One region of the Bradyrhizobium sp. USDA 4532 genome, then DNA from elsewhere that is predicted to be linked to it. Evidence: predicted binding sites of a transcription regulator. Region 1 holds the regulator's gene; each other region holds the start of a gene.

Evidence for each region. The regulator LexA, encoded in region 1, represses DNA repair genes until DNA is damaged. The targets are predictions, from matches to a motif close to TGTTCNNNNTGTGTTCNG.
Region 2: the regulator LexA is predicted to act here: its motif matches at 1,080-1,097, upstream of J2R76_RS07755 (single-stranded DNA-binding protein).
Region 3: the regulator LexA is predicted to act here: its motif matches at 1,374-1,391, upstream of recA (recombinase RecA).
Region 4: the regulator LexA is predicted to act here: its motif matches at 1,080-1,097, upstream of J2R76_RS35965 (PA0069 family radical SAM protein).

Annotation. Positions count from the first base shown of each region.
Region 1 is NZ_JALJZN010000001.1:1,293,306-1,296,559, forward strand. It holds partial or broken gene J2R76_RS06260 (ComEC/Rec2 family competence protein) at 1-350, shown strand, start outside; gene J2R76_RS06265 (hypothetical protein) at 347-574, opposite strand; gene J2R76_RS06270 (hypothetical protein) at 720-1,148, opposite strand; gene lexA (transcriptional repressor LexA) at 1,405-2,109, opposite strand; gene glp (gephyrin-like molybdotransferase Glp) at 2,353-3,254, opposite strand, start outside.
Region 2 is NZ_JALJZN010000001.1:1,598,824-1,602,077, reverse strand. It holds gene J2R76_RS07760 (outer membrane protein) at 73-819, opposite strand; gene J2R76_RS07755 (single-stranded DNA-binding protein) at 1,268-1,762, shown strand; gene J2R76_RS07750 (DUF2306 domain-containing protein) at 2,022-2,420, shown strand; gene gyrA (DNA gyrase subunit A) at 2,645-3,254, shown strand, end outside.
Region 3 is NZ_JALJZN010000001.1:401,336-404,589, forward strand. It holds gene J2R76_RS01840 (hypothetical protein) at 1-312, opposite strand, end outside; gene J2R76_RS01845 (hypothetical protein) at 402-653, shown strand; gene J2R76_RS01850 (hypothetical protein) at 674-895, shown strand; gene recA (recombinase RecA) at 1,495-2,583, shown strand; gene J2R76_RS01860 (hypothetical protein) at 2,728-3,254, shown strand, end outside.
Region 4 is NZ_JALJZN010000001.1:7,793,950-7,797,203, reverse strand. It holds gene J2R76_RS35965 (PA0069 family radical SAM protein) at 1-1,058, opposite strand, end outside; gene J2R76_RS35960 (glycosyl transferase) at 1,222-1,791, shown strand; gene J2R76_RS35955 (helix-turn-helix domain-containing GNAT family N-acetyltransferase) at 1,837-2,778, shown strand; gene moaB (molybdenum cofactor biosynthesis protein B) at 2,893-3,254, opposite strand, start outside.

The sequences.
Region 1 (3,254 bases):
GCTGCGTGACCCAGGGACCAAGCGGCACCTTCGTCGCGCTGGCGACCCGGTCGGAGGCGCTGGCGGACGACTGCGAGCGCGCAGCCCTGATCGTGACGGCGCGGCGGGCGCCGCAGGGCTGCGCGGCATCGGTGATCGATGCCGAGCGGCTGCGCCGCCACGGCGCGCTGGTGCTGCGGCGGAGCAGGGACGGCTACGTCGTCGATGCGGTCAAGCCCGGCGGGATCGACCGGCCGTGGTCGCCGGCGGTTTCCGGCGACGGCGAGAGCGAGACGACGCTACGCGCCCCCGCGCCGCGGCCTGCGGTGGATGCGACGCCGGCCGAGACCGATCTGCAGGGCGATGATTAGCCGTGGTCCGGCAAGGGCGCGCTTGGCAGCTCGAACAGGCCGAGATGGTATTCGTCGGAGTCGGGGCCGGCGTCGGGCTTCTTGACGAGAGTGAAGGAAGCCTCGGGAAATTGCTCCCAGACTTTCAGGTCGTCGGCCGTTACCGTCAGCCAACCGAACCGGAACATGTAGCGGCCCGGTTCCGTGACGCGTCCAGCCTTTTGCCATGTGACCTTATCGACCACCGCGCACGTCCTCCGTACCCGATGATGCGCCAAGGTGCCGGCCGACGCAAATCTCCTTCTGCGCCCCGGAAGCGGGAGTCCGGGGTCGCCCGAAATTGCTTAGGTCATCCGCCGCCGAACAGCTCATTCCGCGGCGACGATGCGCTCAACCCAAAAACAGCGTTGCGAATGCGGAGGGCCGCCGCTCCACAACCTTCGGCTTCTGCTCGACCGGCGGATGCAGCGCCGGCAATTGCAGCACGCTGACGCGCTGTCCCTCGACCAGCTGGGTCACCAGCACATGGCTGCCGTCGGGGAATTCGACCGCGTCATGATGCCGATCGGGCACGTCGGGCTCGACTTCGTTGAACACGCCGACGCGATAGTTCAGCGTCTTGGTCCAGATCCAGCGGCTGTCGTAGCGAACGTTCTCGGCGAAAGCGAGCTCGGTGCCCGGCAGCATGCAGACCGCGACAGTGGGGTCATTCTCCGAAGCAAAGCCGCGGGTCGACGTGCCGCGGAACGTCGTCGTGATCAGCGTCTCTCCGACAATGGCGGGGCGCGATGCCACGGCGTGCAGACTATAGTCACACATCGGATGGCTCCTCATTTCGAGGTAGCGACCCGTGCCTCTCCTTGAGGCATTAGGGCCTCTACCAGAGTGGACGATAGCGAACGAGCGTCTGCTCGTTTCTGGGCGATTGTACGACTGGTCCGAGATCGCTCCGATCACAAACACGCGACGCTGCGCGAGAGGTATCGGAGCGCATCGGGCAGGCCGTACGCTACACTATCATGCAAGGAACGATCCGACGTGTTGCTCGTTCCCGGCCGCCGCAAGTATTTGCAATTCAGTATTTGCGATAAAGGCCGATCAGCTTGCCCTGGATGCGGACCCGGTTCGGCGGCAGGATGCGCACTTCATAGGCGGTGTTGGCCGGCTCGAGCGCGATCGATGCGCCGCGGCGGCGGAAGCGCTTCAGGGTGGCTTCCTCCTCGTCGATCAGCGCCACCACGATGTCGCCGGTATTGGCGACGTCGTTGCGCTGGATCAGCGCCATGTCGCCGTCGAGGATGCCGGCATCGACCATCGAGTCGCCGCGCACCTCGAGCGCATAGTGCTCGCCGGCACCGAGCATGTCGGGCGGCACGCTGATGGTGTGGCTGCGGGTCTGCAGCGCCTCGATCGGCGTACCGGCGGCGATCCGGCCCATCACGGGGACCGCGACCGGACGGTTGCCGTCGTCCTCGGCAATCGGCGGCGTGCTGGCGCGCCGGCCGAGGGTGCCTTCGATGACGCTGGGCGTGAAGCCGCGGCGGCCGTTGCCGCCGCCGGCCGAGAGTTCGGGCAGCTTGATGACCTCGATGGCGCGGGCGCGGTTCGGCAGGCGGCGGATGAAGCCGCGCTCCTCCAGCGCAGTGATCAGGCGGTGGATACCGGACTTCGAGCGCAGGTCGAGCGCATCCTTCATCTCGTCGAAGGAGGGCGGTACGCCGGCCTCTTTCAGACGTTCATTGATGAAACGCAGTAGTTCGTACTGTTTGCGCGTGAGCATCTCGAGTATTCCCCCGGTTGATAGCGTCGTTCGATTCCGAGACTCTTCTGGTGGGGCCTGCAGGCCGGGCCTGACCTCAGGAGCATGTGCTCAATGCACCTGCTTCCATGCAGCTTCCCGAATGTAGACACCAGTACTCGAAACAAATCATGAACGGACACTATATGTTCGATATGTGTTCCGCAACCACTTAATTTCCGGTGAACGTGTCGGGCAACGCACAATCGGCGGGGCGCGAAAACCCTATTCGGGCAGTGTCAGAATCTCGCATTCGCTGCCCTTGACGGCAGCTGCCGCAAACGGCGGACGCACGAGAAGTGCCCGTGCCGCAGCGAGATTCCCGAGCAGCGACGAGTCCTGCTGCGTCACCGGCGTTGCGATCAGCCTGCCGTCCTCGCGCGCTTCGAGCCGCGCACGCAGATAGTCCTCGCGCTGGTCGTTGGCAGCGAGGTCGCGGCCGAGCAGGGCGCTCGCGCGGCGATGACGAATCACTTTCCGGCCGCTCAGCGCCCGAATCAACGGCACCAGGAACAGGAAGGCGCAGACATAGGACGACACCGGATTGCCCGGCAGGCCGATCACCCGCATCGCGCCGAGCCGGCCATGCATCATCGGCTTGCCGGGCCGCATCGCAATCCGCCAGAACGCCATCTCGACCCCCTCGGCTTCCAGCGACCGCTTGACGAGATCGTGGTCGCCGACCGAGGCGCCGCCTGTCGTGATCAGGACATCGGCACCGGCCTCGCGCGCCCGGCGGATGCCCGCCGTGGTCGCCTCCACCGTGTCGGCGGCAACGCCGAGGTCGACGGTCTCGGCGCCTTCGGCGCGCGCCAGCGCCCGCAGCGCGTAGCCGTTGGAATAGACGATCTGGCCGGGACCGGGCTGCGAGCCCGGCATCACCAGCTCGTCGCCGGTCGCCAGCACCGCGACCTTCGGGCGGCGGCGCACCGCAAGTTCCGGATAGTTCATGGCGGCCGCCAGCGACAGCGCGCGGTCGGACAGGCGGCTGCCGCCGGCGAGCAGCACCTCGCCCTCACGGAAGTCGACCCCAGCCGGGCGGATGTGCCGCCCGACGCTGGCGGCCTCCGTGATCGTGATGTGGTCGCCGTCGACGGCGGTGTCCTCCTGGATGATCACCGCGTCGG
Region 2 (3,254 bases), 310 kb from region 1:
CGCACAAACAGGCGCAAACAAAAAGGCCGGCGCGAGGCCGGCCTTTCGTCTGGATCAATCGGCCTGGCGCGATCAATAGCGCGCGACGACCGGACCACCCCACTTGTAGTTCACGCGGACGGTAACGAGGTCGACGTCCTGGCGATCGCGGATGGTGCTGTTCAGCGTGCCGTTGGGGGCGATCAGGTTATAGGTCTTGTCCTGCATGAACAGGTGGTCGTATTCGATGCCCGCGGTCCAGTTCGGCGCGAAGCCGACTTCGATGCCGGCGCCGACGGTGCCGCCCCAGCGGGTGTCGCTGGCGCTGCCGACCAGCACGCCGGTTGGGGTGAAGTAGGTGTTGAAGCGGTTGTCGGTCAGCGCCGCGCCGCCCTTGGCGTAGAGCAGCACGTTGTTGACGGCGTAACCGATCTGGCCGGTGAACAGGCCGAACGCGTCGATCTTGGACTGGTTGGTGAACAGGCCCGGGAAGATCGCGCTGTTGTTGCTGCCCTTCAGGTCAGCCCAGTCGCCCTGCGCTTCGAGGCCGAACACCCAGGCGCCAGCCTGCCAGCGATAACCGATCTGGCCACCGGCGACGCCGCCGGTTGCATCATGGCAACCATCTGATGCGAGGAAGATGCCGGCCGGGAGCTGGTCCCAGCAATTGTGGCTCGAGCCCCAGCCGCCGTTGGCGCCGATGTAGAAGCCGGTCCAGTCATAGATCGGGGCAACCACGGGCGGCGGCGCCTTGGTGTACGGGCGCGCAGCGAGATCGGCAGCCGCGGCAGGCGCAGCAAACGCAATCAGAGCAACCGTACCGAGCAAAAACTTCTTCATTATCAATCCCCCAGCACCCCGATCGGCTTCCAAACGGTCCCGAAGCACGATCCCAGACGCGAGCGCCCGCGCCATGGTTGGAGCTATACGCTGATTCAACCGAAAACGCAGTCTCCCAAATGCAACACTCGCGGGAGAAGTATCGATAAGGCAAGCTGCTGATTTGTTTGTTGTTTTTCTAAATCTTGCTGCCGAGCGTCGGCCTGCACCGAGATCGACTGCCGCTCTGACGGCACTCGCCGCTTCTACGGATGGTTGTGGCGAACAAAACTGGAACGATGCCGGATCCGGTGCTATATCCCGATATCCGTGGATAACCGCGAGACGGCAAAGGCGACGAGCCGGCACCGGCGTATAGGGTCATCCACGACGCCTGCGGCGTAAGTGGCGAAGGTTGAGAGTGGCGGCCGAATGTCCGGACGCCCGGTTTTTGAGTGGAGATGATGCGATGGCAGGAAGCGTGAACAAGGTGATCCTGGTGGGAAACCTCGGCAAGGATCCGGAAATCCGGCGGACGCAGGACGGCCGTCCGATCGCAAACCTTTCCATCGCCACCTCGGAAACCTGGCGCGACAAGGGCACCGGCGAGCGCAAGGAAAAGACCGAGTGGCACCGCGTCGTGATCTTCAACGAGGGCCTCTGCAAGGTCGCCGAGCAGTATCTGAAGAAGGGCGCCAAGGTGTACATCGAGGGGCAGTTGCAGACCCGCAAATGGACCGACCAGAGCGGCGTCGAGAAGTACTCGACCGAAGTCGTGCTGCAGGGCTTCAACTCCAACCTCACCATGCTCGACGGGCGTGGCGGTGGGGGCAGCAGCTTCTCCGATGATGGCGGCAGCGATTTCGGTTCGGCCGGACCAGTCAGCTCGGCGCCGCGCCGCGCCGTCGCCGCGGGTGGTGGCAGCAGCCGCAACAGCGACATGGACGACGACATCCCGTTCTGAGCAGCGGTCGCGCTTCCGTCGATTCCGTCAGGCGCCGTTCCGTGAAGATCATTTCCCGGAACGGTCGTTGCGATCGGCACCAGCAATTTCCTCGTGTGGAATATGAGGATAACCCGGTAACTCTCTGTCAGAACGTCGGTGGTTCGACGTAAGGGGATGCGGGTTCCCTGGACTTTGACACAGCCTGATGTAAATGATATTTACATTGGCCTGCGGCATTTGATGCCTGGCCGCGAGCTTCACCCGAGGGCCGGCCATCATGAGCCTCGCGCCATTGCTCGACGCCGCGCCTGCGATCCTGCTCCACGCCTTTGCCGCGATGGCCGCCTTCGTGCTCGGCTCCATCCAGCTCGCCGCCCCCAAGGGCACGCTGCCGCACCGGACCCTGGGCTGGATCTGGGTGATCCTGATGCTGGTGGTCGCCGGAAGCTCGTTCTGGATCCATCAGATCCAGCTGGTCGGTCCCTGGAGCCCGATCCACCTGCTGTCGATCTTCTCGCTCGCCATGCTGGCGCTCGGCGTCACGGCCGCACGGAGCCACAATGTCCGCCGCCACAGGTTCACGATGATCGGCATCTTCTTCGGCGCGCTGCTCATCGCCGGACTGTTCACCTTGATGCCCGGGCGGATCATGCACGCAGTGGTTTTCGGCCACTGACTGGCGAGGCGAACTGCCACTGGCGAGTGGCGAATAGGGATTTTTCCATCCGCTATTCGCCATTCGCCACGCGCTTCCCGACCAGGCAGCCGGAACCTCGGTGCTCCACCCGTAAGTGCATGAAAAAACGAACGGAAAAACGGCTTGCCGGAGCCGCGCAAGGGTGGTTATCAGGCCCCTGATGGGCTATATGATTCCCCAGCAGAACCGACCGGATTTCCCCTTTGTCCGATAACGACGACCACAAGCCCGGCGAGCCGCCGGGACCCTCAGATATTCGTCCCGTTTCCATCCTCGACGAGATGAAGAAGTCCTATCTCGATTACGCGATGAGCGTGATCGTGTCGCGTGCGCTGCCCGATGCGCGCGACGGGCTCAAGCCGGTGCACCGGCGCATCCTCTATTCGATGCATGAGCAGGGACATACGCCGGACAAGAAATACGTCAAATCCGCCCGCGTCGTCGGCGACGTGATCGGTAAATATCACCCGCATGGCGACCAGTCGATTTACGACGCGATGGTCCGCATGGCGCAGGATTTCTCACTGCGCGTGCCGCTGATCGACGGCCAGGGCAATTTCGGTTCGGTCGACGGCGATCCGCCGGCCGCCTATCGATATACCGAAGCGCGGCTGACCCGGGCGGCGCTCGCCGTGCTGGCCGACATCGACATGGAAACGGTCGATTTCCAGCCGAACTACGACAACTCCGAGCAAGAGCCGTCGGTTCTGCCGGCCCGGTTCCCGAACCTTCTGGTCAATGGCGCGGGCGGCATCGCCGTCGGCATGGCGACCAATATCCCGCCGCACAATCTCGGTGAGGTCGTCGATGCCT
Region 3 (3,254 bases), 890 kb from region 1:
GAACTTCCGACGCCGGTCCGGAGGCGTCTCCGTGGGCAGCGCGGGAGCCACAGAGAGCGCAGCGTCCACAAGCCGCGCAATGCTCCACGCCTTCTCGGTGACGCCCAGCGCCTTCGCTGGCGTCGTGCGCAGGGCTTCATGGGTGCGGCAGAGATTATAGTGGCAGACGTACAGCGCGACGGCCGCGATATGGTTCTCCAAGTTCTTTGAAAAGCCATTGGTGAGGCGAGTGAACCGGCGCGACGACATGCGCAGCGAAAGGTTTTGCCGCTCAACGTAACTCGTCGAGACGTTCTGATCCGGGGCCGCCAACTGAGGCGGCCTCAGCGCCTCTTGATCTGCGTCAAGTTCCGCAGCGGCATGTCAGATTAACAGTCCTCCACGAGCTAGGAGGATCGACCATGAAATCCGGCATCGCATTGCTTGCTCTGGTTCTGGCTGCGCTTCCGGCTATAGCTCAGCAGCAAGAGAAGCCGAAGCGGCTTATTGATGAGCATCGCCCCGGTGTGACGTATGAAGATTGCGTCGCGAGGTGCGATGCATGCATGGGCCACAGAAACGAGGCGTGCATCGCTAATTACTGCCGTGGCTATGAGCGCCGAAAGCCCGGTGCAAAGCCGTTGCCGATTGTGTGCCCGAGCTACGGCGGCTAACCAAAAGATGGGGATATTCCATGGGTCGCTGTCTGGTTATCGTTGCTGTGATCGGCTTGTTCACTTCGTCCGCCAACGCCATGACCATGGAGGAGTGCCGGGCGCAGTACAAAGCGGAATACAACCACCCCGCAAAGAAAAAGGGGATCGGTATCGATTGGCATGGCTATCAAACCAAGCGCTGCGGTATTGACCCGAACGCTAGCGTGCCAGCGCCGAAAGACGCTCCAAAGCCTCACTGATTTCAAACTGAGGCGAGGCTCAGTGCAGGCGCTCGCGAAGCTTCTTTATGATTTCGCGAAGGTCTTTGGCATACTCCTCGATGATGCGCCGAGCCTCCTCTAAACGCGTGGGGCGCTTTGGCTCCTCCTCAGGCTTGACGGGTTCCTTCATGCCCGGAGGGTTGAGCCGGGCCAGGTGCGGCCGATTGAGTTAGATCAAGGGCACCTCTAATCCCGCCATTTGGCCCTCTTTTTCCGCCTCCGCGCGGAACTTCGTTCCCCCACGGAGAACACCCGGTAACACTCGTCCGCTGGGGATAGCGAACACTTGGCGGACCATAACCATTGCTATGGTGAGAACATCCACCGCGCGGTTCAGTAGTCCTACCGAGAACATCGGCTAACCCTTGGTTGAGGCGGGGTTAAACCCAAACTAGGCCACTCCAAAAATCAAAGCAGGCCACTAGGGATGGAAACAGGCCAGCACCGGTCTGCTCGAAAGAACATATTGCGAACTTAGAACAAACGTGGTACGAGGTTCCAATCAACAACGCATTTCCGCCTGATCTCATCGCCCGTTTTCCCGCTAGCGAATCCCCGCCATAAGGAGCACATCCCAAATGTCCGCCACCGCACTGCGTATCGTCGAAGGATCCTCCATGGACAAGTCCAAGGCCCTCTCAGCCGCGCTCTCCCAGATCGAGCGCCAGTTCGGCAAGGGCTCGGTGATGAAGCTCGGCAAGAACGACCGTTCGATGGATGTCGAGACGGTGTCGTCGGGGTCGCTCGGGCTCGATATCGCGCTCGGCGTCGGCGGCCTGCCGAAGGGGCGCATCGTCGAAATCTACGGGCCGGAATCGTCGGGCAAGACCACGCTGGCGCTGCACACGGTGGCGGAAGGCCAGAAGAAGGGCGGCATCTGCGCCTTCATCGACGCTGAACACGCGCTCGATCCGGTCTATGCGCGCAAGCTCGGCGTCAACATCGACGAGCTCTTGATCTCGCAGCCGGACACCGGCGAGCAGGCACTCGAGATCGCCGACACGCTGGTGCGCTCCGGCGCGGTCGACGTGCTGGTGATCGATTCGGTCGCGGCGCTGGTGCCGAAGGCCGAGCTCGAGGGCGAGATGGGCGATGCGCTGCCGGGTCTGCAGGCCCGCCTGATGAGCCAGGCGCTGCGCAAGCTCACCGCCTCGATCAACAAGTCGAACACGATGGTGATCTTCATCAACCAGATCCGTATGAAGATCGGCGTGATGTACGGCTCGCCGGAGACCACCACCGGCGGCAACGCGCTGAAGTTTTATGCCTCGGTTCGTCTCGACATCCGCCGCATCGGCGCTATCAAGGAGCGCGACGAAGTCGTCGGCAACACCACCCGCGTCAAGGTGGTGAAGAACAAGCTGGCGCCGCCCTTCAAGCAGGTCGAGTTCGACATCATGTATGGCGAGGGCGTTTCCAAGATGGGCGAGATCCTCGACCTCGGCGTCAAGGCCGGCATCGTCGAGAAGTCCGGCGCCTGGTTCTCCTATGACAGCCAGCGGCTCGGCCAGGGTCGCGAGAATTCCAAGGCGTTCCTGAAGTCGAATCCCGACATCACCGCCAAGATCGAAGCCGCGATCCGGCAGAACTCCGGCCTGATCTCCGAGCAGATCCTCGCCGGCACGCCCGAACGCGACGCCGAGGGCGAGGAGCCGACGGAGGAGTAAGTCTCAATCATTTCGCTGCAAGCGGGCGCTGAGGACGTTGAGTTGCCGACGTCTTCGGCGCCCGTTTGGTTTTGTGTGTCTTTTGTAAAGCAGTTGATCCTCAGCTTGCGGTGCTGATGCCATCGCGCGTAGCCGGAGAGCATCGTGACAAGTCTGATCCTGGCGACAAGTGAACTCGCGAGCTATCGCCTGAGGCAGGCGGGAAGGGCGGACATCGTCGTCGGGTTGAGGCCGCGCTTCGTTTGGGGGAAAATGCCCTCGTCGGATGACCTCACGACCCTGCTGGAACCGCGTTCCGCAAAGCATGTCGATTTCGACACGCACTGGCTCGACTTCGCCAGTTCAAGATGGACCGGCTCGATCGGTCGGGACATTGGGCTTGTCGAGTTGTGCGAGCGTTGCGATAGCGTCGAGCTATGGGCTGATCCCCAGCCGAATGACCAGTTGGTGCTGGCCTGGTTGCTCGACGTGCTCCGCCCGCACCGCCACATCGTAGCGAAGCTCAAGCTGGTCCAGACCGATGTCGAGATCGGCGGGTACCGAGGCGAGAGCTTGGCGAAATGGCGATTGCCTGCACTTGCGGTGACCGATGATCGGCTGGAATTGGCCGGTCGCGCCTGGAATGCCTATCGCGCTCCGACGCCCGAGCCCTGTTTCGACCTTCTCATGCA
Region 4 (3,254 bases), 6.5 Mb from region 1:
CGGCGGCCGATCATCCAGGCCATCGGGCCGGTGCCCTTCATCCGCGTGCCCCATTGCGAGTCGTAGTCGCGGCCACCGCGCATGTCGCGGATCAGCGTGAAGACGTGACGGTAGCGATCGGGATAGTTGGCCATCAGCCATTCGCGGAACAGATCGCGCACCTCGAGCGGCAGCCGCAGCAGCACATAGCTCGCCTCCCTGGCGCCGGCATGTGCGGCGGCATCGAGGATGCGCTCGATCTCGGAATCGTTCAGCGCCGGGATCACGGGTGCGACCATCACCGTGGTCGGGATGCCGGCATCCGTGAGCCGCTTGATCGCCTCGAGCCGCTTCGGCGGGGTCGAGGCGCGCGGCTCCATGGTGCGGGCGAGTTTCGGGTCGAGCGTCGTCACCGAGAGCGCGACCTTGGCGAGATTGCGCTTGGCCATACGTGCCAGGATGTCGATGTCGCGGGTGACCAGCGCCGACTTGGTGACGATGCCGACCGGATGGCCGGCGCGCTCCAGCACCTCGAGGATGCCGCGCATGATCTTCCGGTCGCGCTCGATCGGCTGATAGGGATCGGTGTTGGTGCCGATCGCGATCATCCGCGCCTCGTAGTCCGGTGCCGCCAGCTCCTTCTCGAGCAGCGCGGGTGCGTCCGGCTTGGCGAACAGCTTCGATTCGAAGTCCAGCCCCGGCGACAGGCCGAGATAGGCGTGGGTCGGCCGCGCGAAGCAATAGACGCAGCCGTGCTCACAGCCGCGATACGGATTGATCGAGCGGTCGAAGCCGATGTCGGGCGAGTCGTTGCGGGTGATCACCTTGCGCGAGGTGTCGAGCGCCACGCTGGTCGCAAATGGCGGCAGGTCCTCGAGGCTCTGCCAGCCGTCGTCGAAGGCAACGCGCGCCTCGGCCTCGTAGCGGCCGCTGGCGTTGGACTGCGCGCCGCGGCCGCGCCGCCGCTCGCGCTCGATCGCGACCGCAAGCTCGGGAAAAGGGGAAGGTGCACCCGCCGGGTTATCGGAGGGCGCCGTTACCGGCGGGTGCTTGAGGGCATGAGAGGATGCTCGGCTCATGCTTTGAAGTTAACACAGCACGAGAACAAATCAAGAACATGAACGGAGAAATTCCACAAAACCTTGCTACAAAATTCTGCAGGCGGACAGGCTGCTTTGAATATGACAAGGTGATAACACGGCCGGAGTTTCTCCACCGTTTGAGCCATCGAACCTCAAAATCATGCTGAGCGTGATAATTCCAACCGACGGCGTCGAGCGCTCCGCGGTCGTAACATTGGCGGCGCTGGTGCCGGGCGCGGCCGCGGGCGTCATCCGCGAAGTGCTGCTGGTCGACCGCAGCCACAGCGATGTGATGGAGCGCGTCGCCGACGTCGCCGGCTGCCGCTTCCTGCGCTTCGAGGGCACGCGCGCCGCCGCGCTTGCGGCAGGCGCGCGGCAGGCGCGGTCGCCCTGGCTGATGTTCCTGCATCCGGGCGCCGTGCTCGATGCCGGCTGGATCGAGGAAACCACCCAGTTCACCCAGATGGTGGCGGCCAGCGGCAAGGACCGCGCCGGCATCTTCCGCTACGCCCGCGCACCCTACACCGACCCGGGCCTGCGCGACGGCCTCAAATTCGTTGCCCGGATGATCACCGGGCCCTCGGCCGAACAGGGCCTTTTGATCGCGCGCGAGCATTACGAGCGGATCGGCGGCTACCGGCCCGATGCCCGCCGCTCCGAGGCGCGCCTGCTGCGCCGGCTCGGCCGTTCCTCCCGCACCATGCTGCGGAGCCGGATCATGGTGGCCTGAACAAAGCGCTTGCGGATTATTTGATCCCGTCAAATAATATGCTTGATGAAATCAAACTTCCATGACACCACGCTCGAGAGCCAGGTCGCCGCGGTCCGCGGCTTCAGCCGGTTCTATACCCGCAAGCTCGGCATCATCGAGCCGAAGCTGTTGCACTCACCATTCACGCTGCAGGAAGCGCGGATCATCTACGAGCTCGCGCACCGCGAAAATTGCACCGCAACCGATCTGGTGCGCGATCTCGACCTCGATGCCGGCTTCGTCAGCCGCACGCTGGCGGCGCTGCAAAGGCGCCAGATCGTGACGCGGAAGCCATCGAAGGCCGACAAGCGCGTCAACGAGGTGGCCCTCACCGCCAAGGGCCGCACTGCTGCCGCCGATCTCGACTGCCGCTCGCGCAGCGAGGTCGGGACGCTATTGAAGCAGATGGACGGCGACCGTCGCGCCGCGGTGGTGCGCGCCATGGGCACGATCGAGCAATCGCTGGAGCCGCCGGCCGAGAAACCGGTCGGCTTCCTGCTGCGCAGCCATCGCGTCGGCGACATGGGTTGGGTCGTCTCGCGGCAGGGACAAGCCTACGCGGAGGAGTATGGCTGGGACATTAGCTACGAGGCGTTGGTGGCCGAGATCTGCGCGCAGTTTCTGCGATCGTTCGATCCGGCGCGCGAGCATTGCTGGATCGCGGAGGTCGACGGCGAGCCGGTCGGCTCGGTCTTCCTGGTCGACGGCGGCGACGGGGTCGCCAAGCTGCGCCTGCTGCTGGTGGAAGAAAAGGCGCGCGGGCTCGGCGTCGGCCGCGCACTGGTCGAGCAATGCATCCGCGCCGCGCGCGAGAAGGGTTACAAGAAGATGACGCTGTGGACCCAGAGCATCCTGGTCGCCGCGCGCGGCATCTACGCCCGTGCCGGCTTCGAGCGGGTCAAGGAAGAAAAGCACCACAGCTTTGGCGTCGACCTAGTCGGCGAGACCTGGGAGCTGGAGTTGTAGGGCTCTTTACCCTCCGGCGTCATTCCGGGGCGATGCGCAGCATCGAACCCGGCATCTCGCGCCACAATCTCTGGATTCCGGGTTCGCGCTTCGCACGCCCCGGAATGAGGGAGGCTAAGCGCTCGCGCCTTTCGCCTTCGGGCGGCGCAGATGTTCATCCAGCCGCGGCATGATCTCGACGAAATTGCAGGGGCGCGTGCGGTAGTCGAGTTGCGCCGCCAAAATGCCGTCCCAGCCGTCGCGGCAGGCGCCGGGCGAGCCGGGCAGGCAGAAGATGAAGGTCGCGCCCGCAACGCCAGCGGTGGCGCGGCTCTGGACAGTCGACGCCCCGATCTTGGCGTGGCTCAGCATGTGGAAGGCGATCGAAAAGCCGTCCATCCGCTTCTCGAACAATGGCTCGACCGCCTCCGGCGTCACGTCGCGGCCGGTGAAGCCGGTGCCGCCGGTGGTGATGACGGCATCGACAGCGGGATCGG